DNA from 3 places in the Dongia soli genome. Region 2 is predicted to be linked to each of the others. Evidence: predicted binding sites of a transcription regulator. Region 2 holds the regulator's gene; each other region holds the start of a gene.
The links. The regulator PhoB, encoded in region 2, activates phosphate uptake and scavenging genes when phosphate is short. The targets are predictions, from matches to a motif close to TNTCATAAAACTGTCA.

Region 1: a site for PhoB is predicted at 4,416-4,431, ahead of SMD27_RS06095 (UDP-2,3-diacylglucosamine diphosphatase). Genes of this name have one in related genera too.
Region 3: a site for PhoB is predicted at 3,142-3,157, ahead of SMD27_RS22250 (CYTH and CHAD domain-containing protein). Genes of this name have one in related genera too.

The regions. Positions count from the first base shown of each region.
Region 1 is NZ_JAXCLW010000001.1:1,318,447-1,328,196, reverse strand. It holds gene SMD27_RS06120 (class I SAM-dependent methyltransferase) at 1-610, shown strand, start outside; gene SMD27_RS06115 (hypothetical protein) at 620-880, opposite strand; gene SMD27_RS06110 (GNAT family N-acetyltransferase) at 1,101-1,625, shown strand; gene SMD27_RS06105 (TldD/PmbA family protein) at 1,747-3,081, shown strand; gene SMD27_RS06100 (prenyltransferase/squalene oxidase repeat-containing protein) at 3,078-4,319, shown strand; gene SMD27_RS06095 (UDP-2,3-diacylglucosamine diphosphatase) at 4,529-5,305, shown strand; gene SMD27_RS06090 (glycosyltransferase family 4 protein) at 5,266-6,366, shown strand; gene SMD27_RS06085 (pyrroline-5-carboxylate reductase dimerization domain-containing protein) at 6,696-7,295, shown strand; gene SMD27_RS06080 (flavin reductase family protein) at 7,311-7,910, opposite strand; gene SMD27_RS06075 (glutamine synthetase family protein) at 7,928-9,337, opposite strand; gene SMD27_RS06070 (pirin family protein) at 9,578-9,750, shown strand, end outside.
Region 2 is NZ_JAXCLW010000001.1:734,160-743,909, forward strand. It holds gene tdh (L-threonine 3-dehydrogenase) at 1-395, opposite strand, end outside; gene SMD27_RS03290 (glycine C-acetyltransferase) at 427-1,815, opposite strand; gene rpe (ribulose-phosphate 3-epimerase) at 1,855-2,529, shown strand; gene SMD27_RS03300 (heparinase II/III family protein) at 2,544-4,286, shown strand; gene purH (bifunctional phosphoribosylaminoimidazolecarboxamide formyltransferase/IMP cyclohydrolase) at 4,369-5,994, shown strand; gene SMD27_RS03310 (universal stress protein) at 6,069-6,500, opposite strand; gene phoB (phosphate regulon transcriptional regulator PhoB) at 6,845-7,537, opposite strand; gene phoU (phosphate signaling complex protein PhoU) at 7,587-8,300, opposite strand; gene pstB (phosphate ABC transporter ATP-binding protein PstB) at 8,321-9,178, opposite strand; gene pstA (phosphate ABC transporter permease PstA) at 9,195-9,750, opposite strand, start outside.
Region 3 is NZ_JAXCLW010000011.1:50,234-59,983, forward strand. It holds gene wrbA (NAD(P)H:quinone oxidoreductase) at 1-589, opposite strand, end outside; gene SMD27_RS22235 (LysR family transcriptional regulator) at 739-1,683, shown strand; gene SMD27_RS22240 (cytochrome b/b6 domain-containing protein) at 1,697-2,395, shown strand; gene SMD27_RS22245 (c-type cytochrome) at 2,481-2,915, opposite strand; gene SMD27_RS22250 (CYTH and CHAD domain-containing protein) at 3,214-4,773, shown strand; gene SMD27_RS22255 (SixA phosphatase family protein) at 4,791-5,330, opposite strand; gene SMD27_RS22260 (RNA degradosome polyphosphate kinase) at 5,627-7,789, shown strand; gene SMD27_RS22265 (Ppx/GppA family phosphatase) at 7,786-9,291, shown strand; gene rnd (ribonuclease D) at 9,347-9,750, opposite strand, start outside.

The DNA.
Region 1 (9,750 bases), 580 kb from region 2:
CGGCGGGGGTCATGTCAGCTTCCAGGTAGCACCGCATGTGCGCGAGGTCGTCGCCTATGACTTGTCGCAGGACATGCTGGATGCCGTTGCCGCCACGGCCACCGAGCGTGGCCTGGAGAATATCAAGACCGAGCGCGGCGCGGCCGAAAAGCTGCCCTTTGAGGACGGCTCTTTCGGCTTCGTAATGAGCCGCTTCAGCGCTCATCATTGGCACGATCTCGATGCCGCCTTGCGGGAAGCGCGCCGCGTGGTGCGGCCCTGCGGCCGTGCCGTCTTCGCCGATGTCTATACGCCCGGCCATCCGCTGTTAGACACGTTTTTCCAGACGATCGAGATGCTGCGCGATCCGTCGCATGTGCGGAACTACACGATTGCCGAATGGGAGCGGGCACTGAAGAAATCCGGCTTCGCGCCGGGCGAGGTTACCCGGCGGCGCCTGCGGCTGGAATTCACCAGTTGGGTCACACGGATGCAGACGCCGGAAGTTCACGTCCAGGCGATCCGGTCGCTGCAACAGCGCATGGCCGATGACGTGACTCGGCATTTCGAGATCGAGGCCGATGGCAGCTTTACCATCGACACCATGACCATGATCGCCAATCCGGTTTAGCAGAGCCCGTCAGTTTTCCGGCGTCGTTGGTTCCGGCGCCGGCTTGACTGAGCGCTGCCGGCAATCGGCGACCATGCGATCGAGCTTCGCGAGGGTTTCCGGCCCGGCCGATCCGTCGCCGATCTTGCCGATTTCCGCCGCATCCAGATTCTTTGCCAATCGGTCTGCGACGCAGCTGCAATAGCTGTCAAGCATCTCTTCGGTGGCTTCATCCATCGCCAGAGCGCCGCCGCCATTGGCGATGCGGCCCTGCTGCTTGCAGGTCTTCATGAAATTCGCCCGGTCCGCGGCTTGCCGATCCGTCCCGCCGTCATGAAGGTAAAAATATGCCCCGGCCGCGATCAAGAGGGCCGCGACAAGACAGAGGACAATGAGAGGGATTGCTCTGCGACGAAACATACGTGCTAAAGTGTCAGTGACGCGCAGAGAGCGCAAGAGCAACGGCCAGGAAAGACCATCAGGCGTAACGATCACGGAAGGGTGATGACGCATGACGCGATTGACCGTCATTGCGGGCAGCGGCACGGATAACTGCCGATTGCGTTCGGCCCGGCCGAGAGAGGCCGCCGCCCTTACCGACCTCGCTTTGCTTTCCAAAGCCAGTTGGGGCTACGATGCCGCCTTCATGGCACGGTGCCGCAAGGTGATGACGATTTCGCCGGAAGATATCCGACGGCATCCCTATTACGTAGCGGAAGACAGCCGCGACCGGCTGACGGGCTTCTATGGCTTTGCCGTCATCGATGGCCTCCTCAATCTCGATTGGCTGTTCGTGATGCCTGATCAGCAGCGGCGTGGCATCGGCACGCACCTTTTTCGTCACGCCATCACTTTGGCGCGCGGATTGGGCTTCGCTTATTTCCAGATCACCAGCGATCCTCATGCAGAGGATTTCTATCGCCGCCAAGGAGCGGTCGTGGCCGGCGCGGTTCCTTCCGACCTGAGCCCCGCGCGCTACCTGCCGCTGCTGCGTTTTGATCTGACCGAATTGGCCCGGCAACCTCAAAGTCGCTGATCGGCCGCCCAGGCAACGCTGGCTGCACAGACTCATCAAATGAGCTCGTTGAATTGGCGCGAAAAAACTTCCATCTCTATGAAACGCGCTCTACGCTGCGACAGCATTTTCAGAGGACACCATGGCTGAACAGATTTCCGCGATTCTCGATGTGTTGGACGGCTTGATCGCCCGCGCCAAGCGGGCCGGCGCAGATGCCGCCGATGCGGGGTTGGCCCGCGACAGCTCGCTGAGCCTCGGCCAACGGCTCGGCAAGCGGGAAAAGCTGGAGCGGTCGGAATCTCAGGATGTCAGCCTGCGGGTCTTCGTCGGTAAGCGGCAGGCCATGGTCTCCACCAGCGATCTCTCCGATTCCATGCTGGACGAATTGGCCGAGCGCGCCGTCGCCATGGCAAAAGCCGTGCCGGAAGATCCCTATTGCGGGCCCGCTGAACCGGAGCTGCTGGCGAAAGATTGGCCGCAACTGGAATCGTTCGATCCACGAGAACCGAGTGAAGCTCAACTCGCCGAGAAGGTTAGGCTGGCCGAAGAAGCCGCGCGGGCGGTACTTGGCGTCACCAATTCCGAAGGCGCCGAGGCCGGCTGGGGCCGGGTCGACATGGCGCTGGTCGGCAGTAACGGCTTTCGCGGCAGTTTCAGCGGCAGCCGCTTCGGGCTGAGTGTCTCGGTCATTGCCGGCGAAGGGACGGCGATGGAGCGAGACTACGATTATTCCTCCACCGTCTTCGGCGCCGATCTCACCGATCCCGTGGCCCTGGGCAAGGCGGCCGGCGAGCGTGCGGTCAAGCGCCTCAATCCGCGCAAGGCGCAGACGGCGAAACTGCCGGTCATTTACGATCCTCGTATCTCGAATGGATTGATCGGCCATTTCGCCGGGGCCATCAATGGCGGTTCGATCGCGCGCGGCACCAGCTTCCTGAAGGACCAAATGGGCAAGCAGGTTTTCGCCGCCGGCATCAATATCATCGACGACCCGCATCGCCGGCGTGGCCTGCGTTCGCGGCCCTTCGATGGCGAAGGTGTCGCAAATCGCCGCATGGCCTTCATCGAAGACGGGGTGCTGAAGAGCTGGGTCCTCGGCTGCCGGGAAGCGCGGCAGCTCAATCTGCGTACCACCGGCCATGGCAGCCGCGGCGGTTCGCCCTCGACGTCCAATCTCTATATGGAAGCGGGCGAGGTCTCGCCCAAGGAATTGATCGGTGCGGTGGAACGCGGTTTCTATGTGACCGAGCTGATCGGCCATGGCGTGAATGGAGTGACCGGCGATTACAGCCGCGGTGCAGCCGGCTTCTGGATCGAGAAGGGCGAACTGGCCTATCCGGTATCGGAAGTCACCATCGCCGGCAATCTGAAGGAGATGTTCCTTAACATCACGCCGGCCGATGACCTGGTGTTCCGCTACGGGATCGATGCGCCAACCCTACGCATTGACGGCATGACCATCGCCGGCGCATGACGCGCCGCTGTCGATATTTCGGCGGATTACCCCTCTTCCTTGCTCTCGTTCTGCTGCTGACCGCATCGCGGTCGCAGCCAGCGGCAGCCGATGCGGTAGTTGACGGTCCGGCCTGCGCTGTGCTCGCCAGGACCATGGCAGCACAGCCGGATGGGCCGGTCCTCCTCGCGAGCTTTCCAAGTGTCACGACGGGACCGCTGCACAACGCGGCCTTCCTTTACGACAATGCAGTCGCCGCAATCGCGCTGCTCGGTTGCGGACGGGGCGATCAGGCGCGCCGGATCGGCGATGCCATGCTGCTTGCGCTGGAGCATGACCGCTACTGGCATGACGGACGATTGCGCAATGGCTATGCCGCCGGGCCTGTCACGACGGAGCCGATAAAACTTGCCGGCTGGTGGGATCAAAAAGAACAACGCTGGCTGGAGGACCGCTATCAGGCGGGGAGCGATAGCGGCAATCTCGCCTGGGCCATGCTCGCCTTGCTATCGCTCGCCCGCCATGAGCACGATACGCGCTATCGCGGCGGCGCGGAGCGGATCGCTCATTGGCTCATCACGCAGCGCGATACGACACATCGCATCGGCGGCTTTACCGGCGGCACTTTCGGCCATGAACCGACACCATCGACCGTCACCTGGAAATCGACCGAGCACAATACCGATCTCGCCGCAGCCTTCGCCGAACTGGCCATGATGACCGGCAATGCGCCTTGGCAAGATCAGGCGCATGCTGCCAGCCAGTTCGTCTCGGCGATGTGGGATAATGCTTGCGCCTGCTTTGCCACCGGCACCGGCGATGACGGTGTGTCGATCAATCGCTTCCTTGCCTTGGATGCGCAGGTTTGGCCGCTCCTGGCGCTGCCAGGTCTCGAGAGCCGTGCCGATGCAGTGATGGCAATAATCGCCGCCCGACTGGCGGTCGGCGACGGATATGCCTATAGCGAGGTGAAATCCGGCATCTGGACCGAAGGCACCGCCCAGGTTGCGCTGCTGGTGGCCTTGCACGGCGACGAGACGAAAGCGGCTGCGTTGCTGAAAGCCATCGCCCGCCAGCGTGCCAGCGATGGCAGCTACTATGCCAGCGATATCGCGGCCTTGCCGACCGGCTTCATGCTGCCGACCGATCCGCGCCAGCCGCGCCTCTATTTCCGGCTGCCCCATCTTGGCGCAACTGCCTGGGTCGCCCTGGCCGAGCGACGCTTCAATCCCTTCACCGGTTCGGCAACCTTTCCTTAAGAGTCCGGACATCGCCGCCATGCGGAGATGACGGTTCCGCGTCGATCCAGCGACAGGCCGGTGAATTTCGGTGCAGGACAGATGTCCGGCCGCGCCTGTCATCATCCCGTCACCGGCTTGCCGCATTGTCTGCCGCGTCGCGGGTTCTCGAACCCGAGTCGTAGATGAAAGCCAGTCGTGGATGAAAGCCAGGGAGCGGCTGAACGGCCATGAAAATTGACCCGATACCCACTCATTATCGGACGATTTTCGTCTCGGACGTGCATCTCGGGACGCGCGGATGCAAAGCGGAATTCCTGCTGGATTTCCTCAAGCATCATGAATCCGATACGCTCTACCTGATCGGCGACATCATCGATTGCTGGCGGCTGAAGAAATCCTGGTTCTGGGCGCAAAGCCACAACGACGTGGTGCAGAAGGTGCTGCGCAAGGCACGCAAAGGCACCGAGGTGATTCTGGTTCCGGGCAATCACGACGATCCCCTGCGCGACTATGACGGCATGGCTTTCGGCGGCATCCAGGTGTCGAAGGAAGCGATTCATGAAACCGCAGACGGCAGGCGATTGCTGATCGTACATGGTGACGGCTTTGACGGCATCATGCGGCACGCGCCCTGGCTGGCGAAGCTGGGCGATGCGGCTTATACGTTCGCCCTTGGCCTCAACCACTGGTACAACCGCGCCCGTCTCGCCTTCGGCTATCCCTACTGGTCGCTTTCCGCTTATCTCAAGCACCGCGTCAAGGATGCGGTGAAGTTCATCAGCGATTTCGAGATCGCCATGGCGGACGAAGCCAAGAGCCGCGGGCTCGACGGCGTCGTTTGCGGCCATATCCATAAAGCCGAGATCCGCGAGATCGACGGCATCCTCTATTGCAATGACGGCGACTGGGTAGAGAGCTGCACGGCGCTGGTCGAACATCGTGACGGTCGATTGGAGATCATCGAATGGGCGCGCGTGCGGCAATTCTCCATGATGCAAGCCTGACGGATTATCTAACTGGAATCGACGCCACGCCGCCGCTTCGCATTGCGATCGTCAGCGACGCCTGGATCCCGCAGGTCAACGGCGTGGTTCGGACCCTTGGACGCACCATCAAGGAACTGGTCGAGCTCGGTCACCACGTCGATGTGATCGCACCCAGCGATTTTCGCAGCCTGCCCTGCCCCACTTATCCGGAAATCCGCCTGGCGCTGATGCCGAAACGTGGCATGGCGCGGCAGCTGGACCGTCTGCAACCCGAAGCCATCCATATCGCCACCGAAGGTCCACTGGGTCATGCGGCGCGCGCCTATTGCCAGGCACGCAAATTCCCCTTCAGCACGGCCTATCACACGCGCTTCCCCGAATATGTCGCCGAACGCTTCGCCGTTCCGAAAGCCTTGAGCTATGCCCTCCTGCGGCGCTTCCACGCCCCGGCGCAGAGCATCATGGTGGCGACCCGGTCGATCGCCGAAGACCTGGCATCGCGCGGCTTCCGCAATATCCGCGCCTGGTCGCGCGGCGTCGATCTCGAGCTCTTCAAGCCGCGGGTCAACGAAATTCCCGACTTGCTGCGTAACCTGCCGCGTCCCCTGCATCTTTATGTCGGCCGCGTTGCAGTGGAAAAGAATATCGAGGCCTTTCTGTCGCTCGATTTGCCGGGAACCAAGGTCGTGGTCGGCGATGGGCCGCAGCGCGCCTCATTGCAGCGGCGCTTCCCCAAGACGGTTTTCGCCGGCGCCAAACACGGCGTGGAGCTGGCACAGCATTATGCCGCCGCCGATGTCTTCGTCTTTCCCAGCCTGACCGATACCTTCGGCCTGGTCGTCCTGGAAGCCCTGGCAAGCGGTATCCCCGTCGCCGCTTTTCCGGTAGCTGGGCCGAAGGATGTGCTAGGCAATAGCGGCGCCGGCGCTCTCGACTGGGATCTGGCCCGGGCGGTCCAGCGGGCAATAGCAGTACCACCGGCCCAATGCCGTGCCCATGCGGAAACGTTCTCCTGGCGTGCCGCGACTGACCAGTTTCTCACCAATCTCGCGCTCATCTCGAAACCCGTGCAGGTTTGATGTCCGCACCGATTGCTCCATATCCAGATCTGATATCCGCCTGGATTTGACGCTGCAACCGCGCGCCTTGCATCCCTTATCGTCTTGCCGCAGAAAGACGTAACGGAACAGGAGGCGTCATGTCATCCACCTCTTCAGGGACATCATCAGGCACACCATCATCAATGACATTGGGAGTCATCGGTGTCGGGGGCTTAGCCGATTTCATCGTCCAGGGATTGCGCCGAGCCGGTGACCGAAGGAAGATTTTGCTGTCGCTGCGCAATGCCGCGCGGGCTGCCGTGCTGGCGCAGCAATGAGATGCCGATATCCTGCAGGGGAACCAGGCGGTGATTGACGGCGCTGGGATCATCCTGGTCGCCGTGCCACCCGCGGCCGTCTATGACTGCGTCAAAGCACTGCGCTGGCGATCCGGCCAGGTGCTGATTTGCGTCGCTATCGATGTCACCGCGGCAGGATTGCAGGCAGCGGCGCCAAGCGCCATCGTGGTGCGCGCCATGCCGAGCAGTTGCGCAGTCCTCAATGCCGGCGGCACGCCCATCTTTCCCGGCAACGACGCCGCGGCGGATTTGTTCGGCAAGCTCGGCACCGTCTTTCCTGTGAACAGCGAAGCGCAATTCAACACGGCAGCGGCTCTCGCCGCCTTTTATCTCTGGAGCTTTGCCGTCATCGATACGGTCGCCGAACGCGCTGTCGCCGAGGGGTTGCCGCCCGAAACCGCTCGCGGTCTCGCCGCTGCCCTGGCCGGCGGTGCCGCCGCGGTCGCCGCCAGTCGTCCTGATCTTCCCGCGCGGACACCGCTGGAAACCTTCGGCCGGGCCGGCACGATGACACGGCAAGGCTGGGATGTGCTGATCCGGTCCAAGGCCCTGGATGCCTGGAGCGAGGCGCTGGATATCGCTATCGCCCGGATGCGGAGCAGCCGGTAGCGTTCAGCTGTGCGATCAATCTGGCCGTTTCATTTCGAAGATGTTGTCGACCACGGTGAAATCCATATAGCCCAGGCGGGCGATGGGACGGATCTTGCCAAGATCGACACGGCCATCGGTGATCACCGCATCATCGATATGAACCTGCACCACCTCGCCGATCACAATGGCATTTTCCAAACCTGCGCCCTCGGCCGTCGTCAGATTGACGGTCTGGCGGTAACGGCATTCAAGGGTGACGGGGCTGCGTTTGACACGCGGCGGTGCGACCAGGACGGATGGTGCCATTTCCAGCCCGATCATTTCAGGCTCGCTGACATCCGCGGGCATCCTCGCCGAGGTGGCATTCATCTCGGCGCGCAGATCATAGGTCGCGAGATTGAAGACGAATTCGCCCGTCTCCTCGGCATTGCGCTGCGAATCCTTGCGCGGGCCGCTGGAGAACATGACGAAGGGCGGTGTCGTAGAAACCGCATTGAAGAAGCTATAGGGGGCTAGATTGACGATACCCTCGCGCGTCACGGTGGTGATCCAACCGATCGGCCGCGGCACCACCAAAGCGTAAAAGGGATTGTGCGGCAGGCCGTGATGTTCGCTACGCGGGTCGTAATGCATTATTCCTCACTTCGGCGTCAGAGATACCAATCATATTCCTGCGGGGAAATTCGGCGCTGGAATTTTTCCGCTTCTGCCCGCTTGGCATCGACATAGAGCGCCAGGTAATCCGCGCCGAGATAATCCGGCAAGATCTTCGCCTTGGCCATGCGATCCAGAGCCGTCATCCAGTCGAAGGGAAGTTTCGCATCGCGTTGCTGGCTGACATCACCAGTCGAGATGGGCGGTGGGGTCAGCTTCCCCTCGATGCCGTGCAGCATGCCGGCGAGGATGCCGGCCACCACGAGATGCGGATTGGCATCGGCGCCGGCAATGCGGTGTTCGATGCGCCGGCCCTTGCCATTGCTGAGCGGAATACGGAAGGCGACCGAGCGGTTATTGGCGCCCCAGGTCGCCGCCATCGGAACCAGACTGCCCGGCTGGTAGCGGCGATAGGAGTTGAGATTGGGCGCAAAAAGTGCCATCGCCTCGCCCATGGTGGCGGCAAGACCAGCCACCGCCTGGCGCAGCACCGGACCACCGGCATCGCTGCCATCGTCGAAGACATTGCCGCCCTTATCGTCGAGCAGGCTGCAATGGACGTGCATGCCGCTGCCCGCCTGTTGCAGGAAGGGCTTCGCCATGAAGGTGGCTTCATAGCCATGGCGCTTCGCGATCTCGCGGATGACTCGCTTCAAGAGCACCGCATGATCTGCCGCCAGCAGGGCATCAGGGGAGTGATGGAGATTGATCTCGAACTGGCCCGGTGAGTTCTCGGTGATCGCCGTCGAGGCGGGGATCGCCTGGGCTCTGGCCGCCGCCGCGACATCGCGGATGAAGGCGCCATACACATCGAGATTGCTGATGCTGTAAAGCTGGCGGGACGTATCTGGCAGGCCGGTTGCCGGCGAGATCGGCGGCAGCGGCTCACCCAAACCGCCACGCTTGCGGTCGGCCAGATAGAATTCCATTTCGACGGCCACCATCGGTGTCAGGCCGCGCTTCTTGAACCGCGCGACGAGATCGCCGAGCATCTGGCGCGGATCGACACGGCAGGGCTGGTTGGCCTGATCCGGCATGGTCAGCAGGACCTGCGCCGTCGGCACATCAGCCCAGGGCACGGGCTGCAATGTGCCGGCAACCGGCCAGGCCGAGCCATCGGGATCGCCGCGCGCTTCGGAGCGTTGGCCCGGATCGAGATCCTCGCCGGTCACATCCAGGAAATAGAGGCAGAAAGGCATCTGCACGCCGCTTTGCCAGATCTTCGCCGCCTCATGTACCGGCAGGCGCTTGCCGCGAATCGTGCTGCAGAGATCGCTGATGAAGGCGTCGACGAATTGCGTGTCCGGATGGCGTTTCAGGAATCGCTCGAATTCGGCCAGATTACTTTCCCCCAAGCCGCCTTTCGGCTGCTTCGCCCTGCCGAGTGCCTTCGTGCGTTGCGCCATTTTCCCCTCGTTCGGTCGTCACACCGCCCGTCAAATCGTCTCGTCGGGCAGTTTTCATCTGCAGCCAGGACACTAGGCAAGACTACGGCCGGCGGCAAGCCTACCGAGGTAATGATCGTTCGCTGGAGGCGAACAATCCGTTCAAATACGGCCATCTCGCAAATTGCCCGATGATCTGCCATTTGAACGTAGAATGATTCATTGACGGCGCGGTCGAGCACGCGCCTGGAAGGAGGCTGCATGACCATATCGGCAAAACAGACTGGCACCGCCGGACAGTCGGCCGCGCGCCGCGTGACCCGGCTCATCGCCGCCAAACCGGCGACGGACGGAGCTGGCGTGCGCATGAAGCGGCTGCAGGGTGTACCTGATCTGCAGAGCTTCGATCCGTTCCTAATGCTGGACGAATTCAA
Region 2 (9,750 bases):
GCATTGACCGCCGGCAGGACGAGATATTCGGCGAAAGCGCCTGGCACATTGACGCCGATGCCGACCGTGTTGCGGCAGAGATGGCGCCGCCCGGCGCGGCAATTACGGCAATGACCGCAGGTGATATGGCCTTCGCCGGAAACCCGGTCGCCGATCGAAAAGCCGCGCACTTCCTGGCCGATCTCGATGATCTCGCCGACATATTCATGGCCGACCTGCATCGGCACCGGAATGGTTTTCTGTGCCCAGTCGTCCCATTTCCAGATGTGGATATCGGTGCCGCAGATCGCGGTCTTGCGGATCTTGATCAGCACGTCGTTATGGCCGACTTCCGGTTTCGGCAGATCGGTCAGAATCAGCCCCGGTCCCCGTTCCAGTTTGGCAAGTGCTTTCATCTGTCGCTCCTGCGGACAATGTCCGGTTGGTTCAAATCGCTTGCAGATTCCGGCCGACCTTGGTGAAGGCGGCGATTGCTCTGTTGAGATGGTCGCGGCTATGGGCAGCACTCATCTGGGTGCGAATGCGGGCCTGGCCCTTGGGCACCACCGGATAGCTGAAGCCGATCACATAGATCCCTTCCGCCAGCAGAGCTTCGGCCATGCGGCCGGCCAGCACCGCATCGCCCAACATCACCGGAATGATGGGATGCCGGCCGGGCACCAGCGTGAATCCGGCCGCGGCCATCTGCTCGCGGAAATAGGTGCCGTTCGCCGCCACCTGCTGGCGCAACGCCGCCCCTTCCGAACTCGACAGCAAGTCCAGCACCGTGAGGCTGGCGGCAACGATGGCCGGGGCGAGGCTGTTGGAAAAGAGATAGGGCCGCGAGCGCTGGCGCAAGAGATCGACCACCGGCCGCTTGGCCGCGACATAGCCGCCGCTGGCCCCGCCCAGGGCCTTGCCCAGGGTGCCGGTCACGATATCGACGCGTCCTTCGACACCACAAGCTTCCGGCGTGCCACGACCATTTTCCCCGATGAAGCCCACGGCGTGGGAATCATCCACCATGACCAGCGCGCCATAGCGATCCGCCAGATCGCAGATCGCCTTGAGATCGGCGATGATGCCGTCCATGGAAAAGACGCCGTCGGTGGCGACCAGCACATGCCGGGCACCGGCCGAGCGAGCCGCCTGGAGCTGCGTTTCCAAATCCGCCATGTCGTTGTTGCGGTAGCGGAAGCGCTTGGCCTTGCAGAGCCGGATGCCGTCAATGATGCTGGCATGGTTGAGCGCATCCGAGATGACGGCATCCTCTTCGCCCAACAGCGTTTCGAACAGGCCGCCATTGGCATCGAAGCAGCTGGAATAGAGAATGGTGTCCTCGAAGCCAAGGAAGCGGCTGAGCGCCGCCTCCAATTCCTTATGGAGGGTCTGGGTGCCGCAAATGAACCGTACCGATGCCATGCCGAAGCCATATTGGTCGAGCCCGCCCTTGGCGGCGGCGATCAGGCGGGAATCATCGGCCAGGCCGAGATAGTTGTTGGCGCAGAAATTGAGCACCTCGGCGCCCGATTCGAGCCGGATCGCGGCCTGCTGCCGGCCGGCGAGCAAACGTTCGGATTTATAGAACCCATCCGTTCGGATGCCTGCCAAGGTGTCGCTGAGTTGACCGTAAAATGCGGCTTTTCCCGTCATGTCGCTGCTCGACCTCCCTTTCGGCTGGCCCGGTCCGGCGGCGTGCCCGCTCGGCCGGTCTTGGGGCGCCATGGCCACCATCTTGCGGGGCTGCTCCCGAGCCGGCAAATGCCAATTTCTCAGATGCCGGATGAATTTGCCGCCGTAATGCCACAATTGCCGGCCCGGCTCGGCTTGCTCCACCGGATTCCAGGTGGTAGGTATCCGGCAAGGGATAAAGCCATGCAGCAAAAGATCAAAATCGCCCCCTCGATTCTTTCCGCCGATTTCGCCCGGTTGGGCGCGGAGGTGCAGGCGATCACGGCGGCGGGTGCCGATTATGTCCATGTCGATGTCATGGATGGTCATTTCGTGCCCAATCTGACCATCGGACCGATGGTGGTGAAGGCCCTGCGGCCCCATAGCACCCTGCCCTTCGACGTTCACCTGATGATCGCCCCGGTGGATGCCTTCGCGCAGGAATTCGCCGCCGCCGGCGCCGATATCATCACCTTCCATCCGGAGGCGGGTCCACATCCCCACCGCACCGTGCAGCTGATCAAGTCGCTCGGCAAGAAGGCCGGCGTGTCGCTCAATCCGGCGACCCCGCTTTCCGTCCTGGATCACCTGCTGCCGGAAATCGACCTGGTCCTGGTGATGAGCGTCAATCCGGGCTTCGGCGGACAGAAATACATCGCCAGCGCCACCGACAAGCTTCGCGAGCTCCGCCGCCGCATCGACGACGTCTCGTCGCGCCAGGGCGGCCGGCCGATCGACCTGGAGGTCGATGGCGGCATCAATGAGGAAACCGCACGGATCGCCATTGCCGCCGGGGCCGATGTTCTGGTCGCCGGCACCGCCACCTTTACCGGCGGCCCCGATGCCTATGCCGGCAACATTGCCCGTTTACGTGGCTGAGTGAGGTCTCCAGCGTGGCGGAAAGCGCAACCAGCGACACGATCCAGAGTCAGCCGCGCCTGCGCAAGGGGAACCAGCGGCCCAAACTGATCGCACCGCGACTGCAGACCATCTTCGCCCTGCCCCGCGATATGCTGGCTTCCCTGGCTTGGCGCAACCTGGCGCAGCCGGTCTATCGCAGCCGGCTCTACAATTGGACCCTCGGCAAGCGCTCCAGCGGCGATCTCACGATCAGTCCGCAGGAACTCTGGCCGGGCGACGAGCAGCTGGGCCTGCATCTGCTGGGCGGTGAATATCGCTGCGGCAGCGAAGTGGTGCGCAACCCCAAGCCGCTCGGCAATCCGATCGGCGTCAGCCTTGAATGGCGGCGTCAGATCAATGCTTTCGAATGGCTGGATCATCTGCGCGCCTGCGGCGGCCCTGCTGCCCGGCAACTGGCCCGGCAGCTGACCCAGCAATGGCTGGAAGAGAATCCAAGCTATGACAGCTTCGCCTGGCGCGGCGACATCCTGGCCGACCGGCTGCGCCGGATACTGCTTAACCAGGGCTTCCTGGAAATCCAGAGCGACGCGTTGTTCCGTTCAGCCCTGCTCTACAGCCTCAACCGGCAGGCAACCCATCTTGCCCGCGCTTTGCCCGATGGATTGGCCGGCAGCTCGCTTCTCAAAGCCGCCATTTCGCTGATGATCGCCGGGGTCATGCTGCCGCAGGGCGATTCCTGGCTACAGCGCGGGCGGAAGATCTTCGCCCAGGAAATCGGCCGACAGATGCTGGCGGATGGCGGCCATGTGGAACGCAGTCCCGGCGTCATGCTGGATCTGCTGCAACGTTTCCTTGATCTGCGTCACGTCCTGACCCTCGCACGCCAGCCGCTGCCCGATCATCTGCAGATCGCCATCGAGAATATCGCCTCGGTCGTCTACATGATGTGCCATGGCGACGGAAAGCTGGCGCTGTTCAACGATACCAGCGAGGAAACGCCGGAACTGCTCGGCGAGGCTTTGTCGCGCGTCGGCGACCGGCTGCGCGATCTCAGTCAATTGCCGCTGACCGGTTATCAGCGGCTGAAGGCCGGCAAGACGATGGTTCTGATGGATTGCGGCGCCCCGCCGCGCCACGGCCTGGACGATCATGCCCATGCCGGCACGCTGGCTTTCGAAATGAGCCACGGCACCCATCGCATCATCGTCAATTGCGGCGCCGCCCATCTCGGCGCCGATGACTGGCGCCAGGTGCAGCGGACGACCGCCGCCCATTCGACCCTGATCGTCGACGACACCAATTCCTCCATGCTGCTGGAGCACGGCGGCATGGCCTTGCGGCCAACCGTCGTCACCAGCCGGCGGGAGGAAACCGAGGGCCAGATCTGGCTCGATACCAGCCATAACGGCTATGACGAATCCTATGGCCTCATCCATCGCCGCCGGCTGTTCCTGGCGGCGGATGGCCATGAGCTGATGGGGGAGGATACGCTGAACGGCAGCGGCGGCAATGCCTTCACCTTGCGCTTCCACCTGCATCCACAGGTCCAGGCCTCGATCACCCAGAACGGCCAGGCCGCTCTGCTGAAAATACCTGGCGCCGGCGGTTGGCGGATGCGCGTCCAGGGCGGCGACATCGCCTTGGCCGAGAGCATCTATATGGGCCAGCGCGGCCAGGTACGCCGCAGCCAGCAATTGGTGGTGCTCGGCATGATCGATAACGACGCCACCCAGATCAAATGGGCGCTGCAAAAGGAAAGCAACGGCAAGAAGTAAGCCGTAGCGCAGGTGACGCGATCGTCCAGCCGCCGCGTTACGCCGCACAATATTCCGCCTTCACGAGAGACGACGACCGATCATGACGACCAGCAAGGACCAACCGCATACCGCTCAGCCGCGCCATGATCCCGCACCGCGCTTGGTGCGCCGGGCGCTGATTTCCGTCTCCGACAAGACCGATCTCATCCCCTTCGCGCGTTTCCTGGCGGACCGCAAGGTCGAGATCCTATCAACCGGCGGATCGGCCAAGGCGATTGCGGCCGCCGGCATCCCGGTCAAGGAAGTCTCGGACCATACCGGCTTTCCGGAAATCATGGATGGCCGGGTCAAGACATTGCATCCCACCATTCACGGCGGCATCCTGGCGCGGCGCGACCTCGATCATCATGTGACGGCGCAGCGCGACCACGGGATCGCCGATATCGATCTCGTCGTGGTCAATCTCTATCCCTTCGAGGCGACAGTTGCCAAAGGTGCCGATCGCGAGACCTGCATCGAAAATATCGATATCGGCGGGCCGGCGATGATTCGCGCCGCCGCCAAGAATCACGATTTCGTCGTCGTGGTCACCGATCCCGCTGATTACGCGCCGGTCATGGCGGAGATGGCGGCCCTCGGCGGCGCGACCAGCCTCGGTCTGCGGCGGCGCTTGGCGCTGGATGCCTATTCCCGCACCGCCGCCTATGACGCGGCGATCAGCGCCTGGATGGCGGAACAGGAACAGCAGGCTTTTCCCAGCCGTTTAACTTTGGCCGGACAGCGCCGCGACACCCTGCGCTATGGCGAGAATCCCCATCAGGCGGCGGCCTTTTATGCCACCGCCGAGCGGCGCCCTGGCATCGCGACGGCGGTGCAGTTGCAGGGCAAGGAACTCAGCTACAACAACCTCAACGACACCGATGCCGCTTATGAATTGGTGGCGGAGTTCGCCCAGCCGGCCATCGCCATCATCAAGCATGCCAATCCCTGTGGCGTCGCCATGGATGACGATCTCGCCACGGCCTATCGGCGCGCTTTCGCCTGCGATACGGTCAGCGCCTTTGGCGGCATCATCGCCGTCAACCGCGCATTGGACGCGGCCACCGCCGAACTCATCAGCCAGGTCTTTTCCGAAGTGATCATCGCGCCCAAAGTGAGCGATGAGGCGCGCGCGGTGTTGGCGAAGAAGAAAAACCTCCGCGTGCTGGAAGCGGGCAGCCTGCCCGATCCGATGGCGCATGGCCTTGCCATCAAGACCCTGGCCGGGGGTTTTCTGGCGCAAAGCCGGGATAATGGCCGCATCGATGAAGCGGCGCTGAAAGTGGTCAGCAAGCGCGTGCCCAGTGTGCGTGAGCTGGCGGATATGCTGTTCGCCATGGCTGTGGCGAAACATGTCAAATCCAATGCCATTATCTATGCCAAGGATGGCGCCACGGTCGGCATCGGCGCCGGCCAGATGAGCCGGGTCGATTCCAGCCGCATCGCCGCCTGGAAAGCGGCGGAAGCGGCCAAGGCTGCCGGCGCGGCGGAGAGCTGGGCCAAGGGATCCGTGGTCGCCTCGGATGCCTTCTTTCCCTTTGCCGATGGTCTGCTGGCGGCCGCCGAAGCCGGGGCAACGGCTGTCATTCAGCCCGGCGGTTCGATGCGCGACGAAGAGGTGATTGCCGCCGCCGACCAAGCCGGCCTCGCCATGGTCTTCACCGGCATGCGGCATTTCCGTCACTGATCAGGCGAGCCACCCTGGTGACTTTGCCAGGCAGTGGGTGCGCCAGGGAGACTGGCGCACCTTTGAACGGGAATTCAGCGAACGACCGTGACCGGGCAATGCGCCTTGGAAATCACATCGGTCGCGACAGAACCGAGAATGATGCGCTCAAGCTCATTGGAAATGCCGGTCGCGATGACAATGTGGTCGTAGCCCTTCTCTTCCGCATAGGAATTGATGGCCGAGGACACTCTGTTACCGGAGACGACGACGGTGTCGAAATCCGCGCCGCCCCGCGCCGCGACGACTTTCGCGGCATTACCAATCTGCTGATGAATTTGCCGCTCCACGGCGCCAAGCAGGACTTCATCCCAAAAATATGTCTTGGCGATACGATCCGCGGGGATCGGGTTAACATGCAATAAAGTCAGTTTCGCACCGGTATCCTTGGCCAGATCGGCCGCACAAGCGGCCGCGCGATCGGCTTCGTGTGATCCATCGACGGCGCAGAGAATTTTCTTCGGCATGACGGCTCCTTCCCAGTTTGCTTAACGGCAGCTTGTCGCTGCTTTCATCAGAATAAACGGATTTTCGCCACAGTAAACACAGGGGTATGCAGGACCGCCGAGGTCTTCGCGGAAAAATATTAACAAGCTTCGCCGAAGAGCCGGCCAGTCACCCTTCCACCGCAACCACTAGTGGCGGATAGCAAATCGGCATGGCTTGCGCCATCCCCAGAAGCGTCAAGCCGCAGCGGGCCATAGCTCCTGTTGGACTATGGGGCATTCTTGCCGCTTTTACGAGGACAAGCGAGACGAGGCGGAAAATGGCCTGGACGGAGGGAGGCGGGGCGACTGGCCGATCGGGACGGTCAGTCTTCCGCATCCAGAGCATAACCGGCGGAGCGCACCGTGCGGACGAGATCGGCCGCACCGTCGATATTGATCGCCTTGCGCAACCGACGGATATGCACGTCCACCGTCCGCGGTTCGACATAGATATCGCGGCCCCAGACCGAATCCAGCAATTGTTCGCGGCTGAACACCCGGCCCTGGTTTTCCATCAGGAACTTCAGCAGACGGAATTCCGTCGGCCCGAGATGGATTTCCCGGCCGGTCCGGCGCACCCGGTGGGTGATCAGATCCATCGTCAGGTCGCGGTAGCTGAGCGTCTCGCCCTGGGGTTGCGGCTTGGCCCGCCGCAACACGGCCCGCACCCGCGCCACCAACTCGCTGGGGCTAAAGGGCTTGGTCACGTAATCGTCGGCGCCCACCTCGAGGCCGCGCAGCTTGTCGGCCTCCTCGCCGCGGGCGGTCAGCATGATGACCGGGGTCAGGCGATGTTCCGGACTGCGGCGGATCTGGCGGCAGATTTCGATCCCGGAGAGGATCGGCAGCATCCAGTCCAGCAGAACCAGATCGGGCCGCTGTTCCTTGATCAGCAACAGCGCTTCTTCGCCATTGCCGGCTTCCAGAACACGGAAGCCTTCGCGTTCGAGGTTGTAGCGCAGCAGGGTTACGAGAGCCGCCTCGTCCTCGACGATGAGGATCAGCGGTTGGGTCATTTGGCCGTTCTGGCCATCGCGCGGTGAATTCATGGGCGGGCGGTTACGATCAGTTGCCGACTGCAACATTTGTTGTATCTCCCTTCGGACGCGATTCATCCAGGCTCTTGCCGTGGACGAGGAAGTAGATGATTTCGGCGATGTTGGTGGCGTGATCGCCGATACGCTCGATGTTCTTGCCGATAAACAGCAGATGCGTGCAGGCGCCGATATTGCGCGGATCTTCCATCATATAGGTCAGAAGCTCGCGGAACAGGCTGTTATACATTTCATCGACGTCTTCATCGCGACGCCAGACTGCCTGGGCGCGATCCGCATCCTTTTCGATATAGGCGTCGAGCACGCCCTTGACGATCTGCTGGGCAATCGCCCCCATGCGCGGGATCGAATTGACCGGCCGTACCGGGCTCTGCTGGTTGAGGATGATCGCACGCTTGGCGATGTTCTTCGCATAATCGCCGATCCGCTCCAGATCGGAGGCGATCTTGATCGCCGCGATCACTTCCCGCAGGTCCTGCGCCATCGGCTGGCGCAGGGCGAGGATGCGCACGGTGAAATTGGCAATCTCCTGTTCGAGGTCGTCGATACGCTTGTCGGATTGCACAACACGCGCCGCCAATTCGCTGTCGCGCTTGATCAGGGCATCGATCGCCGCGCTGAGCTGCGATTCGGCAAGACCGCCCATTTCGGCGATGACCTGGCTGAGATGTTGAAGATCGCTGTCGAAGGATTTGACGATATGATCGGTGCTCTTGGTCGACATACTATTCTCCGCTCCGCCGATCAGCCGAACCGACCGGTGATATAACCCTGGGTACGTTCGTCGCGCGGGCTCGTGAAAATCTGTTCGGTCTCGCCCCATTCCACCAAGTTGCCGAGATGGAAGAAGGCCGTCTTCTGACTGACGCGTGCCGCCTGCTGCATCGAATGGGTGACGATGATGATCGTGTAATTCTCGCGCAATTCATCGATCAGTTCTTCGATCTTCGCCGTCGCGATGGGATCGAGCGCCGAGCAGGGTTCGTCCATCAGAATGACTTCCGGCGACACCGCGATTGCCCGGGCGATACAAAGACGCTGTTGTTGACCGCCCGAAAGGCCGGTGCCCGGCGAATCCAGGCGGTCCTTGACCTCGTTCCACAGTCCTGCACGCTCCAGGCTGCCATGCACGATTTCGTCGAGATCAGCCTTGCTTTGCGACATGCCGTGAATGCGCGGCCCATAGGCCACATTGTCATAGATCGATTTCGGGAAAGGGTTCGGCTTCTGGAATACCATCCCGATCCGCGCCCGCAGCATGACGACGTCGAGCTTGGTCTCATAGATGTTCTCGCCATCCAGAGCGATCGTGCCGGTGACGCGGCAGCCTTCGATAACGTCGTTCATGCGGTTGAGGCAGCGGAGATAGGTCGACTTGCCGCAGCCGGACGGACCGATCAACGCCGTCACCTGGCGCTCGGGGATATCCAGGGCAACATTGAACAGCGCCTGCTTCTGGCCATAGAAGACGCAGACATCCTTGCTGTGGATCTTGGTGGCCTCGCTGGCCGGCGCCCGGCGTTCCTTGCCCGCGGCAGTCATCGGTAGCGCCATGCCATGATGGCCTGAACGCATCACGGTATTCGATGTTGCGTCGTTCATTTCATCTCTCCCACGCCTACCAGCGGCGCTCGAACCGGCGGCGCACGAAAATCGCTGCCGCATTCATGAGGATAAGGAAAACCAGCAGAACCATGATGCCGGCGCTGGTGCGCTCGATGAAAGCGCGCTCGGGGCTGTCGGCCCAGAGATAGACCTGCACCGGTAGCACCGTCGAGGGATCGACGATCGAGCGCGGGACATCGACGATAAAGGCGACCATGCCGATCATCAGCAGCGGCGCGGATTCGCCCAAGGCACGGGCGAGACCGATAATTGCGCCGGTCATGATGCCCGGTGTGGCCAGCGGCAGAACGTGATGCAGCACGACCTGGAGCTGAGAGGCACCGATGCCATAGGCCGCTTCGCGGATGGATGGCGGCACGGCTTTCAGCGCGGTCCGCGTGGCGATGATCACCGTGGGCAGGGTCATCAGCGAGAGAACCAGGCCGCCGACCAGCGGCGCCGATCGCGGCAGGCCGAAAAAGCCGAGAAAAACCGCCAGGCCGAGCAGGCCGAAGACGATCGACGGTACCGCGGCGAGATTGTTGATATTGACCTCGATGATATCGGTG
Region 3 (9,750 bases), on a different contig from region 2:
TGGCTGCGATCTTGGCGACATGTTCGCCTTGGAAACGAGCAATCGACAGTTCGTTCTCGCTCGGCTGGCGGCTGCCATCGGCACCAGCCATTGTTGTGGCCCCGTAAGGTGTGCCACCGGTGATCTCGTTCATATTGGTCAGGCCAGCGCAGGAATAAGGTGTGCCGACGATGACCATGCCTTGATGCAGCAGCGTCGTATGGAAAGACGTAATGGTCGTTTCCTGTCCGCCATGCTGTGTGGCGGTCGAGGCGAAGACGCTGCCGACTTTGCCGATCAGCGCGCCCTTGGCCCAGAGGCCGCCGGTCTGATCGAGGAAATTGCGCATCTGGGCAGCCATATTACCGAAGCGCGTCGGCGTGCCGAAAATGATCGCGTCATAGCTCGGCAATTCATCAACCGTGGCAACCGGCGCCTTCTGGTCGAGTTTGAAATGCGCCTTTTCGGCAATTTCGGCGGAAACGAGTTCGGGTACGCGCTTGATCGTTACGTCCGTGCCAGCGACCTTGCGGGCGCCTTCCGCAATGGCGTCGGCCATCTTCTCAATGTGGCCATAGCTGGAATAATAAAGAACCAAAATCTTGCTCATGACATCTCTCCTTGGACTCGGCCGGCGCCGCATCTCTCACACATCTCGTTGGACCGGCCTCGACAAAAACCTAAATGGCGCGGGCGCATTTGATAATCAGGAAAGTCCTGATAAGATTGTTCGGAAATTGGATACAATTGGGGACCTCCATGGATCAGGTCGGCGCAATGCGCGCCTTTCGTCAGGTTGTCGACCTCGGCAGCTTCACGGCGGCGGCACACACCTTGGGCCTTTCCAAGGCGGCGGTGAGCAAGCAGATCAGCGATCTTGAAACCTATCTGGGTGCCGCTTTGCTGCATCGGACGACGCGGCGTCTCAATGTGACAGAAGCGGGACGGGCATATTACGACAGTTGCGTGCGCCTGCTTGAGGAGATCGAAGCCGCCGAAGCGGAGGTGCGCAATCTGCAGGCTGAGCCTGCAGGGCGGTTGCGGGTCAGTGCGCCCAACAATTTCGGCCAAGCCGTCTTGGGTCCGCTCATTTGCGAATTGCAGAAACGATATCCGAAACTGGCCGTGCAATTCGAATTGAACGATCGCTTTGTCGATCTGCTGGAGGAGGGCTTCGATGTCGCCATCCGCATTCGGACCACTCTGCCGGATTCGACGCTGATTGCCCGGCGTATCTGTCCGGTCGAACGCATCGTCTGTGCGGCGCCCTCCTATCTGAAGAAGCATGGTTCGCCGAAGGAGCCCCGTGATCTCGCTCATCACAACTGTCTGATCTATACCCTGTCGACATCGCCTTTCGAATGGAGTTTCAATACGCCACAGGGGCATCAGATAGTGCGCGTGGACGGAAATATTCACACTAATAACGGGCAGTTGCTGTTGGACCCGTTGCGTGCGGGGGCAGGAATTGCCTTACTGCCGGCTTTCGTTGTCGGTCCCGATATTGAATCCGGGCGGCTGCGACAGATCCTGCAGAAATTTTCGGTGAATAAACACGACCTATATGTGGTCTATCCCCAGAATCGGCATTTGTCGCCGAAGGTCCGGGTCTTCGTCGATCTGATGGCCGAATGGTTTCAGGATGGCGGTCCGATCGCGTGTCCTGAAAAACCGCGCAAGCCAGTGCGTTCTCATGCCAAATAACGGAAGGGTCCAGATGAAGCCTGACGACATCAATCTCCGATCGGTACCGCTGTGGGATTTGCCCACGCGGCTGTTCCACTGGCTGCTGGTCGCCTGCCTGCTGGCCAGTTGGTATTTGGGCGAGAATGGCCCTTTGCGGCTTCATTACTTGAGCGGGCTGACCATTATCGGGCTTCTCATCTTCCGAATTCTCTGGGGCATCTGCGGCAGTCCATCGGCACGCTTCAGCCAATTTCTCCGTCATCCGCGCGCGGCCTTCAGCTATCTGCGCATGGCGGGGAAACGCCGCCCTTCCTATACCTTCGGCCATAATGCCGCTGGCGGGTTGATGGCCCTCGCTCTGCTCCTGATTGTCGCCTTACAGGCCAGCACGGGACTTTTTTCCAGCGATTTCGAGGATTTCGACGGACCGCTTTACAATCTCGTCCCCGGTCGTGTGAGCGACTTTCTCTCCGATTATCATGAGTTCAATTTTAATCTCATCCTCGCCCTGGCAGGTTTGCATATCGTCGCGATCCTCTTCTACCGTTTCTGGAAGCGGGAGAACTTGGTACGCGCGATGATTACCGGCACGGCGAATTTGCCGGCGGATGTTGTGGAAACTGCGGTTAACGAGGGTCGCGCGACACGCGCGTCCGTGTGGCGTGCTTTGCTGTGTCTGGTCCTTGCAGCGGTAGTGCCGGTCTGGATCTATTTCGCCTTTCCCCTCTAGACGCGTGGGCAAGCCAAGAGCAAAGAAAAAGGCGGCTGGACTCAGCCGCCTTTGAACATCTGCTATAGGCAACCGCCTGAAGCGCTCAGTCCTTCTGGTTCTTGAAGTCCTCGTGACAGGTGCCGCAGACCTTTCCGGTGTTCGTGAACTGCGTTTGGATGGCGCCCATGTCGCTGCCGTTTTGTGCCGCCGCCACAAGCTGAGACGCCTGCGCATTGAGGTTCTTGGCATTGCCTTCGAATTTATCCCACTGTTCCCAGATTACCGGCTTGGCGGCTTCGCCGAGACCGGCTTCCTTGGGAAACCAAGTGGGAATCTTCGCAGAGTTGTTGACGATCTTCTGCGCCTGCGCGGCGATCTCCGCTTTATCGCCGTTATCTGAGATCAGGCCCTTAATAGACTTTAGGGCCTTGCCCATTTCCTTCATGCCGTCTTCGCGGACGTCGGTAACCTTTTCGTCTGCCTGGCTCTTATGTCCCATGTTCGCCGCGCCCAGAATGCCTGCGGCTGCCAGCGTCATAATGAACAGTTTTCGAATATGCATTCGCCAAGTTCTCCCTAATGTGATGTTGTCCCCGGTGGAGATCGCGGTCAGAGTAGACGAGGAATGGTTACAATTTATTCCCGGCGAAAACCAGTATCGCAACATTAGCTAATTTCTTGCGATTTCTGTCATTCTTCTCGCTAGGGGTCCGCCGCAAAATCGGTCAATTTGCCTAAAACAAATCACGAAGATATAGTTTTCTTGAAATAAAAATGTCACTATTAAGCAAATAGATGGCTGTGTAGGTTCTCGCGACGTATCGTACGGGGACGGAATGGCTGACGAGATCGAGCTTAAGTTGACCTTGCCGGAATCGGTAGCTGGCAAGCGGACAACCTACACGCCGGCCAAGATCGCTGCGGCCTTTGACCTTGAGCAAATGCGACCGGCCAGTAATCGGCATTTGCAGAATACCTATTTCGATAGCGAGGACGAGTGGCTGCGGCGTCAGGGCATGGCGCTGCGGATCCGGCGGACTGGACATTATCGTATTCAAACGCTTAAAGCGCCGACCACAAAAGTAACGGGCGCGCAAGCCTATCGCGAGTTCGAGAGCCAGATTGCCGATGATGTGCCCAATCTGGCGCTCGTGCAGGATGCCGAAATCCAGGAACTATGTCGTGATGCCGATCTGGCGGCCCGGCTGCAGCCGGCTTTCACGACGGATTATCGTCGGGCGACTTGGGAAATTGCGCTCGAAAATGCGGTGATCGAACTGGCCTTGGATCGGGGACAAATCATCGTCGGCGACCAACAATTACCAATCCAGGAAGTTGAGCTGGAGTTGAAACAGGGCGACCCGGCAGCCCTGTTTTCTTTTGCCGAGGCGGCGGTTGGACGTTTGCCGTTTCGCCTCGGACATCAAACCAAGGCCGCACGCGGCTACGGATTACGGGCCGGCCATGTGGCAGGACCGGTCAAATCCTCTGGCTTCGATCTGTCGGCGGATTGCGACGTCAGCGAGGCCTTTCATCTGATCGCTGGACATTGCCTGGCGTCCCTGCATGCCAATGAAGCGGCCGTTATACAGAACGAAGATCCCGAAGGCATTCATCAATTTCGCGTCGCTTTGCGGCGCTTTCGCAGCATCGTGCGCGCATATCGCGACTTGATGGATGAAGTCGTTTATCTCCAGCTCTCGGATGATCTGCGCTGGTTGCAGCAGCAATTCGGTCCGGCACGGGATCTGGATGTCTTCATTGCCGAAACGCTGACGGCAATTCATGCGCGCTTTCCCGACCGGGATGCGATCGGGCATTTGCTCGAGGTGGCTAAGAATCGCTGTCATGAGGCCCGCCACCATACTCATAAAACGCTCGACCAGCCGCGCTATGTTGAGATTCAGTTGCGTCTCTATCGCTGGCTTGCCTCGCGCGGTTGGCAGCGGAGTTCTGCGACGGCCAGTCTCAGCACCAGGGCCTCCGATTTCGCCGGTCGGCTATTAAAAAAGCAGCACAAGAAGCTGATGCGTCGTGGGGCTGACGGACGGATCGCGGAAAGCGAGTTGCACGAATTGCGCGTCGCCGGCAAAAAAATGCGATATCTTGGCGACGCCTTTAAGTCGTTCTACAAATCGCGGCCATATAAGGAATATAGCGAAGCGCTTTCCGACATTCAGGACTGTCTCGGAGTCTTGAACGATGCCTTCGTTGGTCAGCGGCTTCTGCCTGATCTATTGGACGATCTGCATGCCGCAGGGACTGTCGACAAGGAACAGATCGAACTTGCACGGGGTATCGTCCTCGGCTGGCAGGCCAGTCGCATCGATGTCAACCTGCAGCAATTCCATCGTATCTGGAAAACCTTCCTGAAGGCCGACCATTACTGGAAGTAGGAGTGACCGAAGTCGCGCTAGATTCCCGCGGCGAGATCCTGAGGAACGACAAAGCGGACGAGCTGGCCATTCCAGGCGCTGACAGTTGTATCGCGAAAGTCGCGCCAGCTTTCGATCGGCAGGTCGATGACGGCCAAAGCCGCCGTGGAAAATTTCCTCTGCATCCTGGTGATCTCGCCTGCATCGCCCTGATTGACCAGCCAGGTGGCAAGATCGCCGATGCCCGGATTGTGGCCGACGATTAAGATACTGTCGGTATCGCCACCATACTCCCGGGCCGTGGACAGCATTTCGCGGGGTGTCGCCATGTAGAGACTGGCCAATTGTTGTCGTCGCGGTTGATGGGGCCAGGCTGCCGAAACCAGGTCCCAGGTTTGCTTGGCTCGGACAGCCGCGGAGCAGAGGACCAGATCGGGGATGAGCCCTTCGGCCATAATATAACGGCCGACCAACGGAGCCGCTTTGATACCGCGTTTTGCCAATGGACGCTCCGCATCCGGGAGGTCCGGCTGATCCCGGGCGGATTTCGCATGACGCAAGAGCATCAGCCTTTTCACGTTTATCCCCTTCCCAGACCAACGACAGTTTACGATACCCAGACCCGCAACATCAGAGTCATCAAGTCTAATCAATATGGGACAGTCCGAGAAAATCTCAAGAAAACTCGGCTCCGTCGGCCTGAAGCCGGGGTGTGAGCTCAATGAAAATGTCATATGATTGCCATACAACTTGGCTATAGGGTCGATCTTTAATTAGACGGCAGCTTAAGCCAGAATGCTTAAAATGGTGCCGGCCAAACCAATATGCCGTCGCGACTGGGCCGTTTCAGCGGTCGGGAGAAAGGGTGGAAGACGTGGACGATTCGCAGCAAATAACCTCCTCGATCGATATCACGTCGCCGCATCGGTTTATTAACCGCGAGTTGTCCTGGCTGGCTTTCAATGAACGCGTCCTGGAAGAAGCGGGGAACAAGGCTCATCCGCTGTTGGAGCGGGTCCGCTTCCTCTCGATCTCGGCCAATAATCTCGACGAATTTTACATGGTTCGGGTGGCCGGCCTCCTGGGTCAGGTCCGGGCAGGTGTCGCGATCACCAGTTCTGACGCTTTGACCCCGGCGCAGCAATTGGCGGCGATCAAGCGTCGCAGCGGCGAGCTGATGCACAATCAGCAGATGTGGTGGCATCAGTTACGCCAGGAGCTGCGCGAAAACGGCATTGCGGTGATTGATCTGGCCGAGCTGACCGCCAGCGAACGCGAATGGCTCGACAGCTATTTTCTGGATCAGATCTTCCCCGTTCTGACGCCGATGGCCATCGATCCCGCGCATCCTTTCCCTTTCATTCCGAACCAGGGTTTCTCGATGGCGCTGGAATTGCGCCAGGCGATCGACGGTAAAATTCTGCGCGCGCTGTTGCCGATGCCGAACCAGTTGCCGCGCTTCATCCGGTTGCCCGGTGGCAATAGCCACAATGTCCGCTTCGTCACCCTGGAAGGCCTGGTCAGTCTCTATCTCGACCATCTCTTCCCCGGTTCCGATGTCATCAGCAAAGGCTTTTTCCGTCTGGTCCGCGACAGCGAAATCGAAATCCTCGAGGAAGCAGAGGATCTGGTCCGCCATTATGAATCCGCCTTGAAGCGTCGCCGCCGGGGAACTGTGATCCGGTTGAAGGTCAATGCGGAAATGCCGGAAGATCTCTTAAGCTTCGTCGTCAACGAATTGGATGTCAGCCGCGAGGACGTTTTTGTGCTCGACGGGTTGCTCGGTCTTGCCAGCGTCTCGAAGCTCATCATCGAGGACAGGCCGGATCTGAAGTTCCAGCCCTTCAATCCACGTTTCCCCGAACGTATTCGCGATGTCGGCGGCGATTGCTTCGCCGCGATCCGGCAGAAGGATATCGTCGTCCATCATCCTTATGAGAGCTTCGATGTCGTCGTGCAGTTCATCCTGCAGGCAGCGCGGGATCCCAATGTCGTCGCCATCAAGCAGACGCTGTACCGGACGAGCGAAGACAGCCCGATTGTCAAAGCGCTGATCGAAGCGGCCGAAGCGGGCAAATCGGTAACGGCGTTGATCGAATTGAAAGCGCGCTTCGATGAAGCAGCGAATATCCGCTGGGCGCGCGATCTGGAACGTGCCGGCGTGCAGGTCGTCTACGGTTTCGTCGCTTTAAAGACCCATGCGAAGGTGTCGATGGTGATGCGCCGCGAAGGCCCGACCTTGCGTACCTATGTGCATTACGGTACCGGCAACTATCATCCGATCACCGCCAAGATCTATACCGATCTCAGCTTCTTCACCAGCGACCCCGGCCTTTGCCATGACGCGGCGCGGCTGTTCAATTACATGACCGGTTACGCCAAACCGCAGCGGACAGAGAAGGTCGCTTTCGCGCCCATGACGTTGCGTCCGACGATCCTGCAATTGATTGAGGATGAAATCGCGCATGTGAGGGCCGGACGTCCCGGTACCATCTGGGTGAAGGTCAATTCGCTGGTCGATCCCGGCCTGATCGATGCGCTCTATCGTGCGAGCCAAGCCGGCGTGCAGATCGAGCTGGTGATTCGCGGCATCTGCTGTTTGCGCCCCGGTATCAAGGGACTTTCCGAGAACATTCACGTGAAGAGCATCATCGGACGCTTCCTCGAACATTCGCGTATTGTCTGTTTTGGTGGTGGGCATCCCTTGCCCTCGCGTGAGGCGAAGGTCTTCATTTCCTCCGCTGACTGGATGCCAAGAAACATGGATAGGCGCCTGGAACTTCTTGTGCCCATTGAGAATCCGACCGTGCATCAGCAGATTCTCGACCAGATCATGATCGCCAATCTGAAAGATAATCTGCAGAGCTGGGCGCTCGATCCTTCGGGTAAGTATCACCGATTGGTGCCTGGCGAAGAGGGCGGTTTCAGCGCGCATACCTATTTCATGACGAATCCTAGCTTGTCAGGCCGCGGGAGTGCGCTTAAGAAGCAGAAACGGGCACCCAAGCTCGATCTGCAACAGAAGGCGATCACTTGATTGCAACACCGCGTGAAGCGGCAGCGATAGCCACGGCATCTTACCCTGGCCGCGTTGCCGTCATCGATATCGGGTCAAATTCCGTTCGCTTGGTGGTTTTCGACAAGCGGTCGCGCTGTCCCGTTCCGATCTTCAACGAAAAAGCGTTGCCTGGACTTGGCCGCGGCGTCGAAAGCAGCGGGCTGCTCAATCCCGAGGGCAAGCGGCTGGCCCTGCTGCATATCAACCGCTTCGTTACTTTGGCGAAGGCGATGAACGTGGTGCAGATCGACTTGGTTGCGACCGCGGCCATGCGCGATGCCAGAGACGGCAAACAATTTGCCGGCGAGATCGAGCGGTTAACGGGCCAGAAGGTGCAGATCATTTCCGGCGAGGAGGAAGCCCGGCTTTCCGCTTTGGGCGTCGTTACCGGCATTCCCGAAGCCGACGGCCTGATGGGCGATCTCGGGGGCGGCAGCGTCGAGCTGGTTCATATCACCAAGGGCAAGATCGGCGAGCAGGTCACCTTACCGCTCGGCCCGCTGCGGCTGGTCGAGGCCACCAATGGCGACATGGATGCGGCCCAGCGCGTCATCGACAAGCAGCTCGAAAAACTGCCCTGGCTCTCGGAAATCAGGGGTCGCACGCTTTATCCGGTCGGCGGTACCTGGCGGTCGCTGGCCCGTATTCACATGGAGCAAAGCCGTTATCCCCTGCATGTCATCCATGAATATCGCGTGGGACGACGGCAGGCCGAGGATCTGGCTAAGATATGCAGCCGGCTCGGCAAGAAATCGCTGAGCAATATGTCGGGCATCTCGCGCCGCCGCCTGGACACGCTGCCTTATGGCGCGCTGGTGATGGAACGGCTGCTGCGGATCGCCAAGCCGGACCGGGTGCTGTTCTCGGCTTACGGTCTGCGCGAAGGGCATCTCTTCAGCAGTCTCAACGACGATGCCCAGCACGCCGATCCGCTCCTGGTCGGCTGTGCCGATCTCGCCGGCGCCGATGGACGCTTCGGTTCGGTCAGCGAAGAGCTCGATGACTGGATCATGCCGCTCTTCCGGGACGAGGATGAGAACCGGATGCGCTTGCTCGTCGCGGCCTGCCTGCTCTCAGATATCACCTGGCGTGAACATCCGGATTACCGCGCCGAACAAGCCTTCACCCGGGTGCTGCGCCTGCCCGTGGCCGGCATCAATCACGGCGAGCGCGTCATCCTCGCTTTTGCCATCGCGATCCGCTACGGCGCGACGCGCGACGTTTCCTATATGGAGACATTGTGGTCGCTGATCAACGATGACGATGCCGAGTTTGCGATGCGCCTCGGTGCGGCGATCCGCCTGGCCTATTCTCTCAGTGGGGGCGCCAGCGAGATGCTTGAGCTGACCAGCCTTGCTCTGCGCGATGGGCGTATTGAACTGCATCTGCCGCGCGGCTCGGAGACGCTGTTCGGAGAAGCCGTTTCACGCCGCCTGGAGGCCGTCGGCCGCGCCTTCGGTCTTCCGGTCGCCGTGGTCTAAACCTCCCCAGTTTCCCCGTATGTGCGCCCTGATTAAGGCCGGACCTCGGCCGCAATCATGCGTCGGGCAAAGGAATGATCTTCACCTTTTTGCCGGCGGCAGTGAGGGCCAGCTTGCCGTGTTTGAGAGCCAGAGCTTCCTCGCCGAAAACCTTGCGACGCCAACCGCTCAAGGCAGCGACGGAAGCCTTGTCGTCGGCAGCGATGCGTTCGAGATCATCGGCATTGGCGATCAGTTTCTGCGCCACCTCATGCTGGTCGCAGCGCGTTTTCAGCAGGACCCGCAGGAGATCGACCAGCGGCCCCAGACCGGGTGGCAGGTCGGGGCGCGGCGGGAGGCGCGGGCACTCGGTTTCCGGCAGGTCAAGGGCCCGTTTGACCGCCGCCAGGATGGCTTCGCCCATACGGCCTTCGGCAAAGTTCTTGGTGAGGCCACGGCATTGTGCCAGCGCGTCGGCAT